2 regions of the Exiguobacterium sp. s56 genome follow, and region 1 is predicted to be linked to the other one. Evidence: a T-box and tRNA genes for the amino acid it is inferred to sense, from the RefSeq annotation. Region 1 holds a T-box; the other holds one or more tRNA genes.
The links. A T-box is a leader RNA that pairs with one kind of tRNA and senses whether it is charged. The one in region 1 lies ahead of serS (serine--tRNA ligase), so its partner is inferred to be a tRNA-Ser.

Region 1 (10,495 bases):
CTTCTGAACGGAAACAAGCGCTATACGCCGTATACGTGATTGGAAGTTGGTCTTCCGTGATGATCTCGTCACGGTGCATGTTCGTCACCGGAACTTCTGCCGTCGGTACGAGGAAATAGTTCGTATCCGCCACTTTGAATGCGTCTTCCTCAAATTTAGGAAGTTGTCCCGTCCCGGTCATCGCGTCGCGGTTGACCATATAAGGAGGGAGCACCTCAGAATAGCCATGTTCATCGGCATGCATATCCATCATGAAGTTGATGAGGGCACGTTCGAGACGGGCGCCGAGACCTTTATAAAAGACAAACCGGCTACCTGTCACTTTACCCGCTCGTTCCACATCGACGATTTTCAAATCTTCCATGACGTCCCAATGCTGTTTGAGTTCGAATTCGAACGTCGGTTTTGTTCCGACTTCGCGAATCGTGACGTTATCATCTTCCGTTTCTCCAATCGGCGTTGATTCGTGCGGGATGTTCGGGATGCTGAGGAGAATCAAGTTCAATTCGGCCTCGACTTCACGCAACTCTTCATCGAGCAATTTGATTTCGTCCCCGAGGCGACGTGTCTCGAGAATCGGTGCATCCGCATCTTGTTTGTTGCGTTTTAATTCCGCAATTTGCTTCGTCGCTTCATTTCGTTTCGCTTTCTTCACTTCAACCTCATTGATCAAGTTGCGGCGTTTCTCTTCCAACTCCGGGAAACGGTCAAGCGCACTCAAATCCTCGCCGCGATGAGCTAGCTTCGTTTTAATCTCTTCAAAATCTGAACGTAATCGTTTAATGTCTAACATTCGTTATTCCTCCTTTTTTCACATAAAAAGGTGGCACGCCCCTTTCCCGTAGGAAAGGGACGAACCACCTTGGATCCGCGTTGCCACCCTCGTTGCCCGAAATCGGGCCACTCGATGCACGTAACGTGTGCGTAACGTGACTTGTTTCCAAGCCAATGCTCCGAGGCCGATTCGGTTACATCATCCCACTAGTTTGCACCAACCACTAGCTCTCTGTCAGTAAATGACCGTAACGTACTTTTCCCCATCATTGCATCTGTCATTGAATTAGTTTTACTTTACAACATCTCAACTCTATCGACAAGACTCAGTTTTCCGAGCACGAGTCGAATCTCATCTAAAAAGTCGGAGAAGGCACGCGTCATACGTGTCAAAAACGATGCCATCTCGATCGGTTCGGCCGCGACGAGCGTTCCTTTAGGTGGAAGTTCACCATCTAGATACCGGACGCTTCCGGAAGGCTCGATGGTGACGGTCCCTACCTGTTGATCGGCCGCAATTGGGGCTTTCGTATCCGGAAGATCGTAAGTCGGTTCAGGTACATCCTGTCCTTTTTCGACGAGTACTTCAAAGGCTGACGTCGTGCGCACTTTTGCTGACTCGACTGTACCTTCAGCGACATGGAGCGTCGCCGGGACGATTTCACCAGTCCGTAAAATCGGGGTCAAGACAAAATCGCCATAGGCGTAGTCGTGAAGCGCCTTTGTAGCAGTATAGCGCCCTTGATCGGTCTTCGCTCCGAGAACGACCGATAGCACGGTACGTCCATCTCGCGTCGACACGCCGATGAAGCAGTAACCGGCATCGTCAGTCGTGCCCGTTTTAAAGCCAAGCATACCCGGATAGGCTAAATCACGACCAGCGAGCATCCGGTTCGTCGCTTCAAATCGGACTCCGTCGATATCAACATACGCTTGTTTCGTCACATCGAGCACTTCCGGGAACTTCGTCAAATACGCCAAAGCTAGCATCATCAAATCATTGGCCGATGTCAAATTCTCCCCTGGACGTCCCGCTGACACAGAGTCAAGTCCCGATGCATTGGCGAACGTCGTTTGGGTCATACCAAGTTCGGTCGCCCGTTCGTTCATTTTCTTTACGAATACCCCTTCCGAACCAGAGACGGCCTCGGCCAATGTGACCGCTGCCTCGTTCGCAGAACGAATCAACGCCACGTCGTATAGCTCTTTCACCGTGTACGGTTTATTGACGAGCGGAATCCGAGCCAATCCTGGTTTTCGGGTCAGCGCCAACGCCTTGTCGCTCGGGGTCACTTCTTGGCTCCAACTGAGGTCACCCGCTTTGATGGCTTCTCGGACGAGAAAAGCGGTCATCAGCTTAGTGATTGATGCCGGAGGAAGCATCGCGTCCTCTTCTTGTGAGAACAGGATTTGTCCCGTCGTCATGTCCACGAGCATCGCGCCGGTCGCATCAACTTTAGGTGCCGCCGATGCATCCGTCGGCACGATCATATTTAAAAGGATTGCCCAAACGAGCATCCATCCGATCCATCTTTGTCTCACGGTCTTGCCCCTTTCTATACGTATCTCGTTACAGTGTAGCAAAAAAACACATGAAAAAGGCTCCCTATTTGCTAGAGAGCCTTTCAATCAGGCGAGTTGTCGCTTCGTCGCTTCAACCATGTCCAAGAAATAGCGGTGCATCGACAAGTCGTCCGTCAATTCCGGGTGGAACGAGCAGGCCATATACTTGTCATACCGAACCGCGACAATCGCTTCTTCGACCTCGGCGAGCACCTCGACGCTCGCTTCGACCGATGCGACTTGCGGCGCTCGAATGAACACTGCTTCGACAGCTTCATCGATTCCATTGACAGTCAAATCGACTTCAAAGCTATCAACTTGTCGTCCGAACGCATTTCGTTTGACCGTCATCGGGATTTTACGCAAGTGCGCATCATATCCTTCAACTTCGGTCGCGAGCAAAATCAAACCAGCGCACGTTCCAAACATCGGCAACTCCGCATTCTCACGTAACGGCTCGAGCAACTCGTACCGATCGAGTAAGCGACGCATCGCTGTGCTCTCCCCACCCGGCAAGACGAGTCCATCGATTCGATTTAAGTCATAGACCGAGCGGACGACAAGCGTATTCGCACCAAGTGCTTCGAGCATATGGACGTGTTCGCGAATCGCACCTTGCATTCCGAGTACACCAATCGTGGTCATCTTACCAACCTCGCGGTGCCATGAGTTCTTCTTGTTTGAGCGTGCGGACGTCGAGCCCTTTCATCGCTTCGCCGAGTCCTTTCGACAAGTGTGCGATGCGCTCATAGTCATCATGGTATGTCGTCGCTTCAACGATGGCACGGGCAAATTTCTCAGGGTTCTCCGCTTTAAAGATTCCTGATCCGACAAAGACGCCGTCCGCTCCGAGGTGCATCATGAGTGCCGCATCAGCTGGTGTCGCAATTCCGCCTGCTGCGAAGTTGACGACCGGGAGGCGACCTGCTTCACGGATTTGCATGAGTACTTCAAACGGGGCACCCAGGTCACGCGCTTCCGTCATCACTTCATCGATGCTCATCGAGAGCAAGCGTTTCACTTGGGCTTGAACGGTACGCATGTGACGAACCGCTTCGACGATGTTGCCGGTTCCCGGCTCACCTTTCGTCCGGATCATCGCTGCACCTTCCCCGATGCGGCGTGATGCTTCACCAAGGTCGCGCGCGCCACAGACGAACGGTGCTTTGTAGTCACGTTTGTAGAGATGGAATTCTTCGTCAGCAGGTGTCAATACTTCACTCTCGTCAATGAAATCAACCCCCATTGATTCAAGGACACGTGCTTCAGCGATGTGACCGATCCGGCACTTCGCCATGACCGGTACCGATACCGCACCCATGACGTCTTCGATGATTGTCGGGTCGGCCATACGAGCAACACCGCCCATTTTGCGAATATCCGAAGGTACGCGCTCGAGTGCCATGACGGCAACTGCACCTGCCGCTTCAGCAATTTTGGCTTGCTCCGCGTTGATGACGTCCATAATGACGCCACCTTTTTGCATCTCGGCCATACCACGTTTTACTTTGTCTGTCCCTACTTGTCTCTTTTCCAAATGGATCCCCTCCAATAAGCTAGTCTACTTGCAAGTATAAATTGATTTGACTATATTGAAAGTGCCAGTTTTATATTTTTTAAAGTGGTCAGTTCGAACAAAGGACTTCATTTCTCGATTCTCGAATGTTTTAAAGATTAAAGGAGATGATGGAATGGATCAATGGAACAGTCGTGACGACGCGCAGGAGCGCAGCTTTTTCGGAAAAACGGGAATGGTCTCGCTCCTCCTCGTCATCGGATTCGTGCTCTATTTTTTCTTTGGCTGACCACAGAAAGGACACATCATGGATATGCTCACGTTCTCGCTCGAGGCTGACTCGAGCGTCCCATTATATGAACAACTCTATTTGCACATTCGACAAGCCATCGTTGATGACACCCTCACCACCGGGACGAAACTTCCGTCCAAACGAAAGCTAGGGGAGTTTTTAGACGTCTCGCAAACGACCGTTGAACTGGCCTACGCTCAGCTGCTCGCGGAAGGATACATCGAGTCGTTGCCACGCAAAGGCTTCTACGTGTTACCGCAAGAAGAACTGTACGTCCGGCGCGGCAGTAGCGTCATCGAACCGCTCCCGGTGAAAAAAACATATGAGTTCGACTTGTATCCGAGTCAAATCGACACGACCGCTTTCCCATTCGAACGTTGGCGCCGGCACTTAAAACAAGTCGTCTCGGAAGAACATCACGATTTGCTGTCACTTGGCTCTGTACAAGGCGATTTCGTCCTTCGTCAAGAGATTGCGACCTATCTCTACCATTCGCGCGGTGTGCATTGTTCTCCCGAACAAATCGTTGTCGGATCGGGAACCGAGCAGCTGTTGCCCCAATTGTTAGAACTGTTGCCGGATACTACGACGTTCGGCATTGAGGATCCGGGGTATCCGCTCACCCGCCAACTGTTCGCCCATCAACGGCGGACGTTCATCCCGATTCCTGTCGATGAGAGCGGCGTCCGTGTCGACCTGGTGGAGCAAGCATCCATTGATGCCCTCTATGTCACACCGGCCCATCAATTTCCGACCGGGACCATTCTATCTGTCAGTCGACGTCAACGCTTGCTCAACTGGGCATCGGAGCGACAGACGTATGTGATTGAAGATGATTACGATAGTGAATTCCGTTATAGCGGCAAACCGATTCCCTCTTTGCAAAGCATGGATCAAAACGAGCGAGTCGTCTATTTGAGCACATTCTCTAAATCATTGATGCCTTCATTGCGAATCGGTTATATGGTACTCCCCCCTCCGCTGTTAAATCGCTATCGAGAACGTTATCGTCACTTCACGTGTAGTGTCCCCCGTTTCGAACAACATACGTTGGCCGAATTTATGGCGACCGGTGATTTTGAGAAACACTTGAACCGGATGCGGAAGACGTACCGCCGGAAACTTGAAATCATTATCGCCGCCTTCAAACCGTACGAACCGACTGTCTCCGTCACGGGGGCGAGCGCCGGCCTTCACGTCGTCCTGTCTGTTCATACCAGCGAGACGAGTGAAGAATTGAAACGATTGGCCGAGGCTTCGAATATCCGCATCAACGCGATGACAGACTATCGTATCGAACCAAGCGACGCGATTCCTCAGTTTTTATTTGGATTTGCCGCCTTATCCGAAGAAACGTTACCAGCTGCCGTTAGTGCGCTCATGTCGTGTTGGAACATTGAGAAAGGAAGAGATGGATGAAACGGTCACGCTACGTCGTCGGTGGGCTCCTTTTGTTAATTGGTACACTCCTGTTATCCGAATCGTGGTGGAAAGACCAACTCACGGCATGGAACAGTCAACAAGTGACCGCCGAAATTCAACCGAGACAGCCAGAAACCGGTGAATTTGAGTTTTCAAACGTCGAGCCGTTATCATGGGAACAACTTCTCACCGTGCGCAATCGATTTCATGATTTACCGACCGTCGGCCTCATTTCGATTCCAGAAATCGACCTCGAGCTCCCGATCTTATATGGGCTCGACAATGAGAACTTGGCTGTCGGGGCTGGAACGATGGACCCGGACCAACGAATGGGAACTGGAAATTATGCACTCGCGGGCCACTACACGCAAAGCTCGACCGCCTTGTTCGGTCCGCTTCACATCATCGACGTCGGCATGTCCATCTACTTGACCGACATGACACATACGTTCGAATACGAGGTCATTTCGCTTGAGACCGTTCCCCCGACACGGGTCGACGTGCTTGACCCGACAACAGAACCGACGATTACACTCGTCACATGCACGTTCGATGCGACCGAACGTTTGATTGTCAAAGGACACTTCGTGAACCAAACGCCTCTCTAATCGATAGGCGTTTTTATTATTTTTCAAAAAAAATATTGTGAGCGCTTACATATTCAGCTAAACTATTCCTGAAACCGTTTGCACAATTTTGACAATTCGTTGCCCTGTAGACGACACATTCCATGAAAGAGGTGCTTTATGAAGAAGAAAACGGCACGACAGACGACCACGTTACTTTTATCATCCGTTCTCCTCATCCAAGCCGGCGTTCCGATGAACGCATTGGCCGAGCCTGCGACAATCTCGATTGATGGCTTAAAAACGGATTGGGCGAACACGCCAGCGCTCGCCACATCCCCACAGGCGGGTTGGCAAGGATTCGATTTAGGAGACGTCTATCTGCAGAACGATGCGCGTAACCTTTACTTTTATGTGGATGCGAACAACGTCCCGAACTGGGGCGACAATGGTCAGTACATAAATATCGCCCTCCAAATCAATGAACAAGATTCAGGCGTAGCGACAAACCCGCTCGGCCATCCGTTCAACTTCAGCCAAACTGATAAAAAACCACAGTATCATATTTTACTTCGCGTCGATGGCGACACGTCAGTAAAAGAAGCCGCTCTGTATGAAGCAGGAAAATCCACGCCGCTCGCAAACTTGAGCAACTTAAACGGCGCCTCGTTTGCCATTGATCGCACGAAAGGCTTTGAAGGCAAAATTCCATTGTCCCTGCTTGGTCTAAGCAATGATGATACCGTTCGGGTCCTCACGGTACTCAGCGGGAATAACGCTACCGAGCACGGTGCGTTCGACACGATTCCAAGCAATGCGGCCAATAAAGTCGCCGATAGTTGGAATGTTTCGGCGACTCCGTCGACACAATCGGTATATAGCCCAGCCTTCACGTTGAGCGGTGTCGAGACGGTCAGTCAACTCGAAGTGACAGCGGTCACGCCGGCCAATCAATCGGAACAAGTGGACATCAAATCCCCAATCACATGGACGTTCAATGAACCTGTGTCGTTAGATGCTTCGAACATCAGCTTGATGAATGGCGAGACAGCTGTACCGTTCACGGCTGAAGCGAGTGGATCAACAGTGACTGTCACACCGACCGAAGCACTAAGTTTGAATCAAACGTATACCGCGACCCTTCCCGCGGACGCCGTGAAAGGCAACCTGTCGAACACGACGTTACCGGCATTGACGACGTCATTTAAAACCATCACTGAAATCGCCGATCCGTGGAAAACACAACGCTACATCGAAATGTTGTACGTCCGGGCCGACAACGATTACACGGACTGGAATTTATGGACGTGGAGTACGGGTGCCAAAGACGGTCAAGTTGACCCGTATAAAATCACCGAAGATGGCGCCATCTTCCGAATCCCAGTCGGAAAAGATGCGACCAATGTAGGCTTTGTCATCCGCAAGGGCACGGATTGGGCCGTGAAAGATGGCTACGGGGAAGACCGCTATGTCAAATTGGGAAGCGACCGGGTGACGAAAGTCGTCGTCGAGAGCGGCAAAGGGACGTTCCATCAAGTACCGACGATTCAAGGACCCTTGTTTGAAGATGGTGCCGTCACGTTCTTCTACCGTGACAAAGCGTTGTATGAAGCGGGACAACTCGATGAAATCGACAGTGTCGCATTGAAAGTCAATGGCACGACGTACCCGATGACGTACGAAGCCAAAAATGAATGGTTCCGCCATACGGTCAAATTACCGGAAGGGAAACATGATTATACGTTCCTTGTCACAAAAGATGGCGTCACGACCGAAGTGAAGGATCCTTACTTCGAGGCTTCGAGCGTCGAGTATCGTCGTCCAAACGTTAAACTGGCGGCAAGCGTGGCACCGAAAGCCCTCAGTTCTCGAGAAAACGCGGTCGTCCAGGTGAAGCCGACGTTGCCGAAAGGCGTCAAGCTGCGTCAACTGTTCATCGATGCACGTCCTCTGGGTGGACCGGCTAAACTAGAAGTCGACCCGGCCCTCAACAAACAGACGATTGCAGTCAAAGATACCGTCAAACCGGGCAATAAATTCTTAACGATTACGGCGATTGACCAATACGGTAACGTCCATAAAACGAAAACATCGTTAACGGTCCGACCGGTCTCGATGAAGGACAAGCAAGAGTTCGATTGGGATGAGGCACGGATTTACTTCATGCTGACCGACCGATTCTACGATGGGGATAAAACGAACAATAACCCGAACGGTGAATACTATGACCAAGATCATCTTGAGTCGTATCACGGCGGCGACTTTGCCGGTGTGACGAAGAAACTCGACTACTTGGATAAACTAGGCATCAACACGATTTGGATTACACCGATTGTCGATAATATCGATTGGGATCTTCGCTATGGTAAAGATGGATCACAGTATGGCTATCATGGATACTGGGCGAAAAACTTCGAAAAACTCGATGAGCATCTCGGCGATATGAAAGCATTCCATCGTCTGATTGACGAAGCGAATGCTCGCGGTATTAAGATTATGGTCGACGTCGTCTTGAACCACCCTGGCTACGGGATGGAACCAGGAGCTGTAGACACGGGCGCCACAAACTTCCCAACCGATCAAGAGCGCAAAGCGTTCGACGGCATGATTCGTTCGAATCCGGTCGATGGCGATGACTTGAAGATGTCTCTTTCCGGATTACCGGACTTTAAGACCGAAGAGGCTGCCGTCCGTGAACAACTCGTCAAATGGCAGACGGATTGGATTAAACGCTCGAAAACGAAAAAAGGAAACACCATCGATTACTTCCGCGTCGACACGGTCAAACACGTCGACTCTACAACATGGAAGTCGTTCAAAAACGAATTGACGGCCCTCAAACCAGATTTCAAAATGATTGGCGAACATTATGGGGCAAGTGTGAACAACACGGGTGGTTACTTACAGAGTGGCCAGATGGACTCACTTCTCGACTTTGATTTCAAGTATCAAGCCGAACGGTTCATCAACGGAAATATTGATGACGTCGAGAGTGCGCTTCAATATCGCAACACGCAACTCTCGAATGAAGCGACACTCGGTCAATTCCTCAGCAGCCATGACGAGGACGGTTTCCTCGTATCACGTGCTGGAGGCGATGAAGGGAAGCATATGGTCGCCGCCTCGCTTCAAATGACGGCGAAAGGACAGCCTGTCATCTACTATGGTGAAGAGGTTGGACAGTCCGGAAAACATGCGTTGGATATGGATAAGGGCGAGTTCAATGAAAACCGTTATGACTTCGACTGGAAACGAGTCAAAGGAGAAGGTAAAGCGATGCATACGCATTACCAAAAGCTACTCAATATTCGTGCCGACTATTCAAAAGTATTTAGTAAAGGAACGCGTGCCGTCGTTGCTGGTGGTTCTGCCACTGGATACTCTGTCTTTGAACGGAAGCACGGCAAAGACTCTGTTCTCGTGGCCTTGAACACGACAGAAGCCAAACGAACGATCACGTTCCAGACAAAACTCAAGCATAAAACGACGCTCGTCGACCGCTATAGCGGACGTCATTACGTCGTCAAACGAGATGGGAAAGTGACCGTCAGCTTACCTGCACAGGACGATGGTGGTACTGTCATTCTCGTGGCCAAGTCAAAAAAATGATAGCGAAAAGCCGTTGCCTCTAATTTAGAGACAACGGCTTGTTGTTTAGCGTGAATAGTTTGGAGCTTCTTTAGTGATGTGGACATCGTGAGGGTGACTTTCTTGCAACCCAGCCCCAGTCATGCGGATAAACTGAGTGTCCTCACGTAGTGCACGGATATCGGCAGCCCCACAATAACCCATTCCAGAACGAAGGCCACCGATGAGTTGATAGACAGTATCGGCTAGTTCACCACGATAAGCGACGCGTCCTTCAATACCTTCTGGTACGAACTTTTTATCGGCCTCTTGGAAATAGCGATCTTGGCTGCCTCGTTTCATCGAAGCCTCAGAACCCATTCCACGGTACGTCTTGAACTGACGACCTTGATAGATTTCCATCTCTCCTGGGCTCTCTTTCACACCTGCGAGAAGGCTACCAAGCATAACGGCATGAGCTCCAGCTGCGATAGCTTTCACAATATCACCAGAGTACTTGATTCCGCCATCAGCGATAACTGTGACACCGTGTTCTCTAGCTTCCGTGACACAATCATATACTGCTGTGATTTGTGGGACACCAACACCGGCGACAACACGTGTCGTACAGATTGATCCTGGACCAATCCCGACTTTAATGACCGATGCTCCGGCTTCAATCAAAGCTCGTGTCGCTTCAGCTGTTGCCACGTTTCCAGCGATAATTGGAAGCGTCGGGAACATGTCACGAAGTTCTTTCACTTTCTCGATGACACCGGCTGAGTGTCCGTGAGC
Region 2 (4,666 bases), on a different contig from region 1:
TATTAGGCACGCCGCCAGCGTTCGTCCTGAGCCAGGATCAAACTCTCCAAAGAATTTGATATAGCTCTTGAAAATGACGAAGCTTGCGCTTCATTCAAAAATGGTAAAACTTTTTTTGCCTCATCGTTCAGTTTTCAAAGTTCGTCAGTTTAAATGGTGGGCCTAAGTGGACTCGAACCACCGACCTCACGCTTATCAGGCGTGCGCTCTAACCGGCTGAGCTATAGGCCCATAATAAAAATGGTGCACCCTGAGAGATTCGAACTCCCGGCCTTTAGATTCGTAGTCTAACGCTCTATCCAGCTGAGCTAAGGGTGCATATTGGTGCGGTCGAGAGGACTTGAACCTCCACGGTGTTAACCACCACTAGGCCCTCAACCTAGCGCGTCTACCGATTCCGCCACGACCGCAGCGTATTAAGGTGTTACGAGGGATAAAAAATGGTGAGTCATGCAGGGCTCGAACCTGCGACCCTCTGATTAAAAGTCAGATGCTCTACCAACTGAGCTAATGACTCAAATTATAAGCTGGGCCGGAAGGGATCGAACCTTCGCATGTCGGAATCAAAATCCGATGCCTTACCACTTGGCTACGGCCCAACGTAAATGGCGGTCTTGACGGGATTTGAACCCGCGATCTCCTGCGTGACAGGCAGGCATGTTAACCCCTACACCACAAGACCGTTATACGTGCTTAAATTTGAAATGGTGGAGGATGACGGGATCGAACCGCCGACCCCCTGCTTGTAAGGCAGGTGCTCTCCCAGCTGAGCTAATCCTCCGTATGATGGTGACCCGTACGGGATTCGAACCCGTGTTACCGCCGTGAAAGGGCGGTGTCTTAACCGCTTGACCAACGGGCCAGATGTATGTGTTTTCTAAAAAATATGTGGCGGAGACGGAGGGATTCGAACCCTCGCACCGGTTTCCCAGCCTACTCCCTTAGCAGGGGAGCCCCTTATAGCCTCTTGGGTACGTCTCCAAAATAAAATGGCTCCGCAAGTAGGATTTGAACCTACGACCTACCGGTTAACAGCCGGTTGCTCTACCACTGAGCTATTGCGGAACGTTGCTTGAATTTATCGAAGTAACGATTTAAATTGTAACCGCAAACCAGAAACCTGTCAATCACTTTTTTAGAAAAGCTTTAATATTCCATGTCGTCTCTCGGCGACTTCTATAAGATAGCACGGGCAGAAATGACCGTCAACACTTTTTCATAAAAAAACCGAGCAAAATGAAAAACATTTTACTCGGTGCTAGTTCCTTCTTATTTAACGTTTCGGCTCCAACATCGTGAGACTGATCCGTCCCCGATTGGCGTCCACTTGTTCAATCCATACGGTGACGATATCACCGACCGCAACGACATCAAGTGGATGCTTGACGTAGCGATTCGACAATTTCGAAATATGGACGAGTCCATCTTGCTTCACCCCGATGTCCACGAACGCCCCAAAGTCGATGACGTTGCGTACCGTCCCTTGGAACTCCATCCCCACTTGGAGGTCCTCTAAGTTCATTACGTCCGTCCGAAGCAATGGTTTCTGAATGTCTTCGCGCGGGTCTCGTCCCGGCTTCGCGAGCGATTTCAAGATATCTTCGACTGTCGGCAATCCGGCATCCAGTTTCTCACTCAACGCTTTCGCATCGACCGTTTTCAATCGATCACGCAGTTCGGCCGTCCCAACAGCTTGTTTCGAAACACCGAGTTCCTTCAATAGAGAGAGTGTCAGTTTATAGCTCTCTGGATGAATCTCCGTCTGGTCGAGTACGTCGCTCCCGTTCGTAATTCGTAAAAAGCCGGCTGCTTGTTCATACGCCTTCGCTCCAAGACGCGGCACTTTCTTGATTTCTTTGCGTGTATCAAAGCGGCCGAACTCATCCCGATACGCGACAATATTTTTAGCCGTCGTCTTATTCAACCCAGATACATATGTGAGCAGAGACTCCGAAGCCCGGTTCACATCGACACCGACCATGTTGACGACACTCTCGACGACGAACTCGAGTGAAGCTTTCAACTTGTTCTGGCTCACATCATGCTGATACTGTCCGACGCCGACAGACTGCGGGTCGACTTTGACGAGTTCCGCCATCGCATCTTGAATGCGTCGAGCGATTGAGACAGCCGAACGTTCTTCTACTTTTAATTCCGGGAATTCAGACCGGGCAATCTCTGAAGCCGAATAGACACTCGCTCCCGCTTCGTTGACGATGGCATAGGCTATCTCGCGTTCCGCCTTCTTCAGCCAGGTCGATACGAACTGCTCCGTCTCACGGGAGGCGGTCCCATTCCCAATGACGATGACCGAGATTGGATAACGCTTCACAAGCGACGTCAACACTTTCTCTGAACCGGCGACATCATGTTTCGGTGCCGTCGGATAGAAGACACCGACCTCTTCGACTTTTCCAATTTCATTGACGACAGCCCATTTACAACCCGTGCGATAGGCTGGGTCAATCCCTAGGACGACGACCTCACGAAGCGGTGGTTGCATGTAGAGCTGTTTCAAGTTTTTTGAGAACACATCGATTGCCTGTTCTTCAGCCGTCTCGGTCAACTCACTCCGGACTTCGCGTTCGATGGCCGGGAACACCGACTTCTTGAAGGCATCCTTCACGGCGAGCGTAACGAGTTCGCGTTTCTCCGTCGGCAAGCGGTCAAACTTACCGAGCGCTTGTCGCATGAAACCCGTCTCATCGAAGACGACCTTCACTTGCAACACATCAGTGCGCTCTCCACGGTTCAAGGCGAGGATTCGGTGTGGGACGATTCCTGCGATTTTCTCTTCATATTCATAATACTGGGCGAACACTTCTTTCTCATCTTCCGCCTGTTTTTTCTTCTGTGAACGAAGAAGCGCCTCTTTCCGGACTCGTGTACGGAGTGATTGTCGAAGCGTCGCCACTTCGCCCCACTCCTCCCCGATAATCGATTGGACGAACGGAAGTGCTTCTTCAAGCGAGAGGTCCCCCGCTAACGACTGTGCTTCGGTCACCGAATATGGCGTTGGTTGACGATACCAGTCAGCGAGCGGTTGGAGCCCTTTCTCCCGTCCTTGCTCGGCTTTCGTCCGTCGCTTCGGACGATAAGGAAGGTAGATGTCATCGACTTGTTGCAGGCTCGTCGCAGCTTCAAGCGCACGGGTCAACTCTGGTGTCGCCTTCTCGAGTTCCTCGAGTTTGGTGAGGACGTCCGTCTTACGTTTGTGCAAACTCTCTTCATATTGTAAGGCATCGAGAATGGCTTTGATTTCCACTTCATCGAGATTACCGGTCATTTCTTTACGGTACCGGGCCATGAACGGAATCGTCGCTCCGTCCGCGGCGAGTTGTTGCACCGTCTCGACTTGACTCGTCTTCAACTTCAAATCTTTTGCGATTTTCGTAATCAATCGAATCACTTCCTTTTCTCTTCTCTCTTGAAGTGTAGCAAACTCACGCGTGGACGACAAAAAACGATGACCGTTTAGTCATCGTTTGAGAATACTTCATTGAGCGGGACTTTGATGGCCTCGCGTAATTTTTCGAGCGCACGACGCTGTAAGCGCGATACGTGCATCTGTGAAATCCCAAGGAGCTCACCCGTCTCTTTTTGGCTCATGTTTTTATAATAAGCACATTCCAGAATCGCCTGTTCCCGTTCATTCAACACGCTGAACGCTTTTTCAAGGATGAGGCGCTGGTCAACCGATTCGTAACCACGTTCTTGACTCCCGACGAGGTCGAGGAGCGTGACGGTCGAACCTTCGTTGTCCGCTTCGATTGAGCTGTCGACGGAAAGGGCTTGGTAGCTCTTACCCATCTCGAGCGTTTCGAGAATCTCTTCATCTGAAACACCGAGGTGATCAGCAATCTCATCGATGCGCGGTGAACGTTGCAGTTCGGTAGTCAATTCTTCGACCGTCTTCTTAATTTTCGGCCCAAGCTCTTTAATCCGGCGCGGAACGTGGACGCTCCACGTCTTGTCACGGATGAAACGCTTGATTTCACCGATAATCGTCGGAACGGCAAACGACTCGAAACTGCGTCCAAACTCAGGGTCGAAACGACGAAGGGCAGCGAGAAGTCCGATCATGCCGACTTGAACGAGGTCGTCATGAATGGCCCGGCCTCGCGAAAACTTTCGTGCAAGCGCCTCAACGAGGTCCGAGTATCGGTTGATGAGGAGCATTTGGACTTCTTCGTTTTGATCGTCCTGTTGATAACGCTCGATCCACTCTAATACTTCATCATCACTGTGATGGCGTTGTTGAGATTTTGCTGGCACTCTGATCCACCTCGTCCCTGTTAAGGAGTTTCGTCATCGTCACCTTGACACCATTGTCCTTGTTGATCGAGACGTCATCCATTAAGGCTTCAATGAGGAAAAGACCGAGTCCTCCTTCGTGAAGCGATTCGATTTCAGCCGTCTCTTCGACTGGCGCCGCTTGGCGTTTCACGTCGTCGGCAAATGTTTTGCCCGAGTCCTCGATCGTCATTTCGAGACGATCTTGATGAACGCCACACGTAAGCTTCACTTCACCTTCTTGATCTTCATAGGCATGTTGAACAGCATTGCCACAGGCTTCCGAGACCGCGATTTTAATATCCTCGATCTCGTCGTACGTATATCCCATACGGTTAGCGATTCCTGAGACGACTAAACGGACCACACCGAC

Region 2: it has a tRNA-Ser gene. The T-box ahead of serS (serine--tRNA ligase) is inferred to sense a tRNA for this amino acid. The anticodon was not compared.

The regions. Positions count from the first base shown of each region.
Region 1 is NZ_JACSLR010000026.1:2,931-13,425, forward strand. Features, by position in the region: gene serS (serine--tRNA ligase) at 1-793, opposite strand, end outside; T-box leader at 846-1,053, opposite strand; gene KNP71_RS15330 (D-alanyl-D-alanine carboxypeptidase family protein) at 1,072-2,316, opposite strand; gene pdxT (pyridoxal 5'-phosphate synthase glutaminase subunit PdxT) at 2,404-2,982, opposite strand; gene pdxS (pyridoxal 5'-phosphate synthase lyase subunit PdxS) at 2,984-3,874, opposite strand; gene pdxR (MocR-like pyridoxine biosynthesis transcription factor PdxR) at 4,161-5,564, shown strand; gene KNP71_RS15350 (class A sortase) at 5,561-6,175, shown strand; gene KNP71_RS15355 (alpha-amylase family glycosyl hydrolase) at 6,314-9,742, shown strand; gene guaB (IMP dehydrogenase) at 9,788-10,495, opposite strand, start outside.
Region 2 is NZ_JACSLR010000011.1:21-4,686, forward strand. Features, by position in the region: partial or broken rRNA gene KNP71_RS10770 (16S ribosomal RNA) at 1-53, opposite strand, end outside; tRNA gene KNP71_RS10775 (tRNA-Ile) at 155-231, opposite strand; tRNA gene KNP71_RS10780 (tRNA-Arg) at 242-318, opposite strand; tRNA gene KNP71_RS10785 (tRNA-Leu) at 323-410, opposite strand; tRNA gene KNP71_RS10790 (tRNA-Lys) at 442-517, opposite strand; tRNA gene KNP71_RS10795 (tRNA-Gln) at 528-599, opposite strand; tRNA gene KNP71_RS10800 (tRNA-Asp) at 607-682, opposite strand; tRNA gene KNP71_RS10805 (tRNA-Val) at 706-781, opposite strand; tRNA gene KNP71_RS10810 (tRNA-Glu) at 788-862, opposite strand; tRNA gene KNP71_RS10815 (tRNA-Ser) at 890-981, opposite strand; tRNA gene KNP71_RS10820 (tRNA-Asn) at 991-1,065, opposite strand; gene KNP71_RS10825 (Tex family protein) at 1,274-3,400, opposite strand; gene sigB (RNA polymerase sigma factor SigB) at 3,475-4,275, opposite strand; gene rsbW (anti-sigma B factor RsbW) at 4,241-4,666, opposite strand, start outside.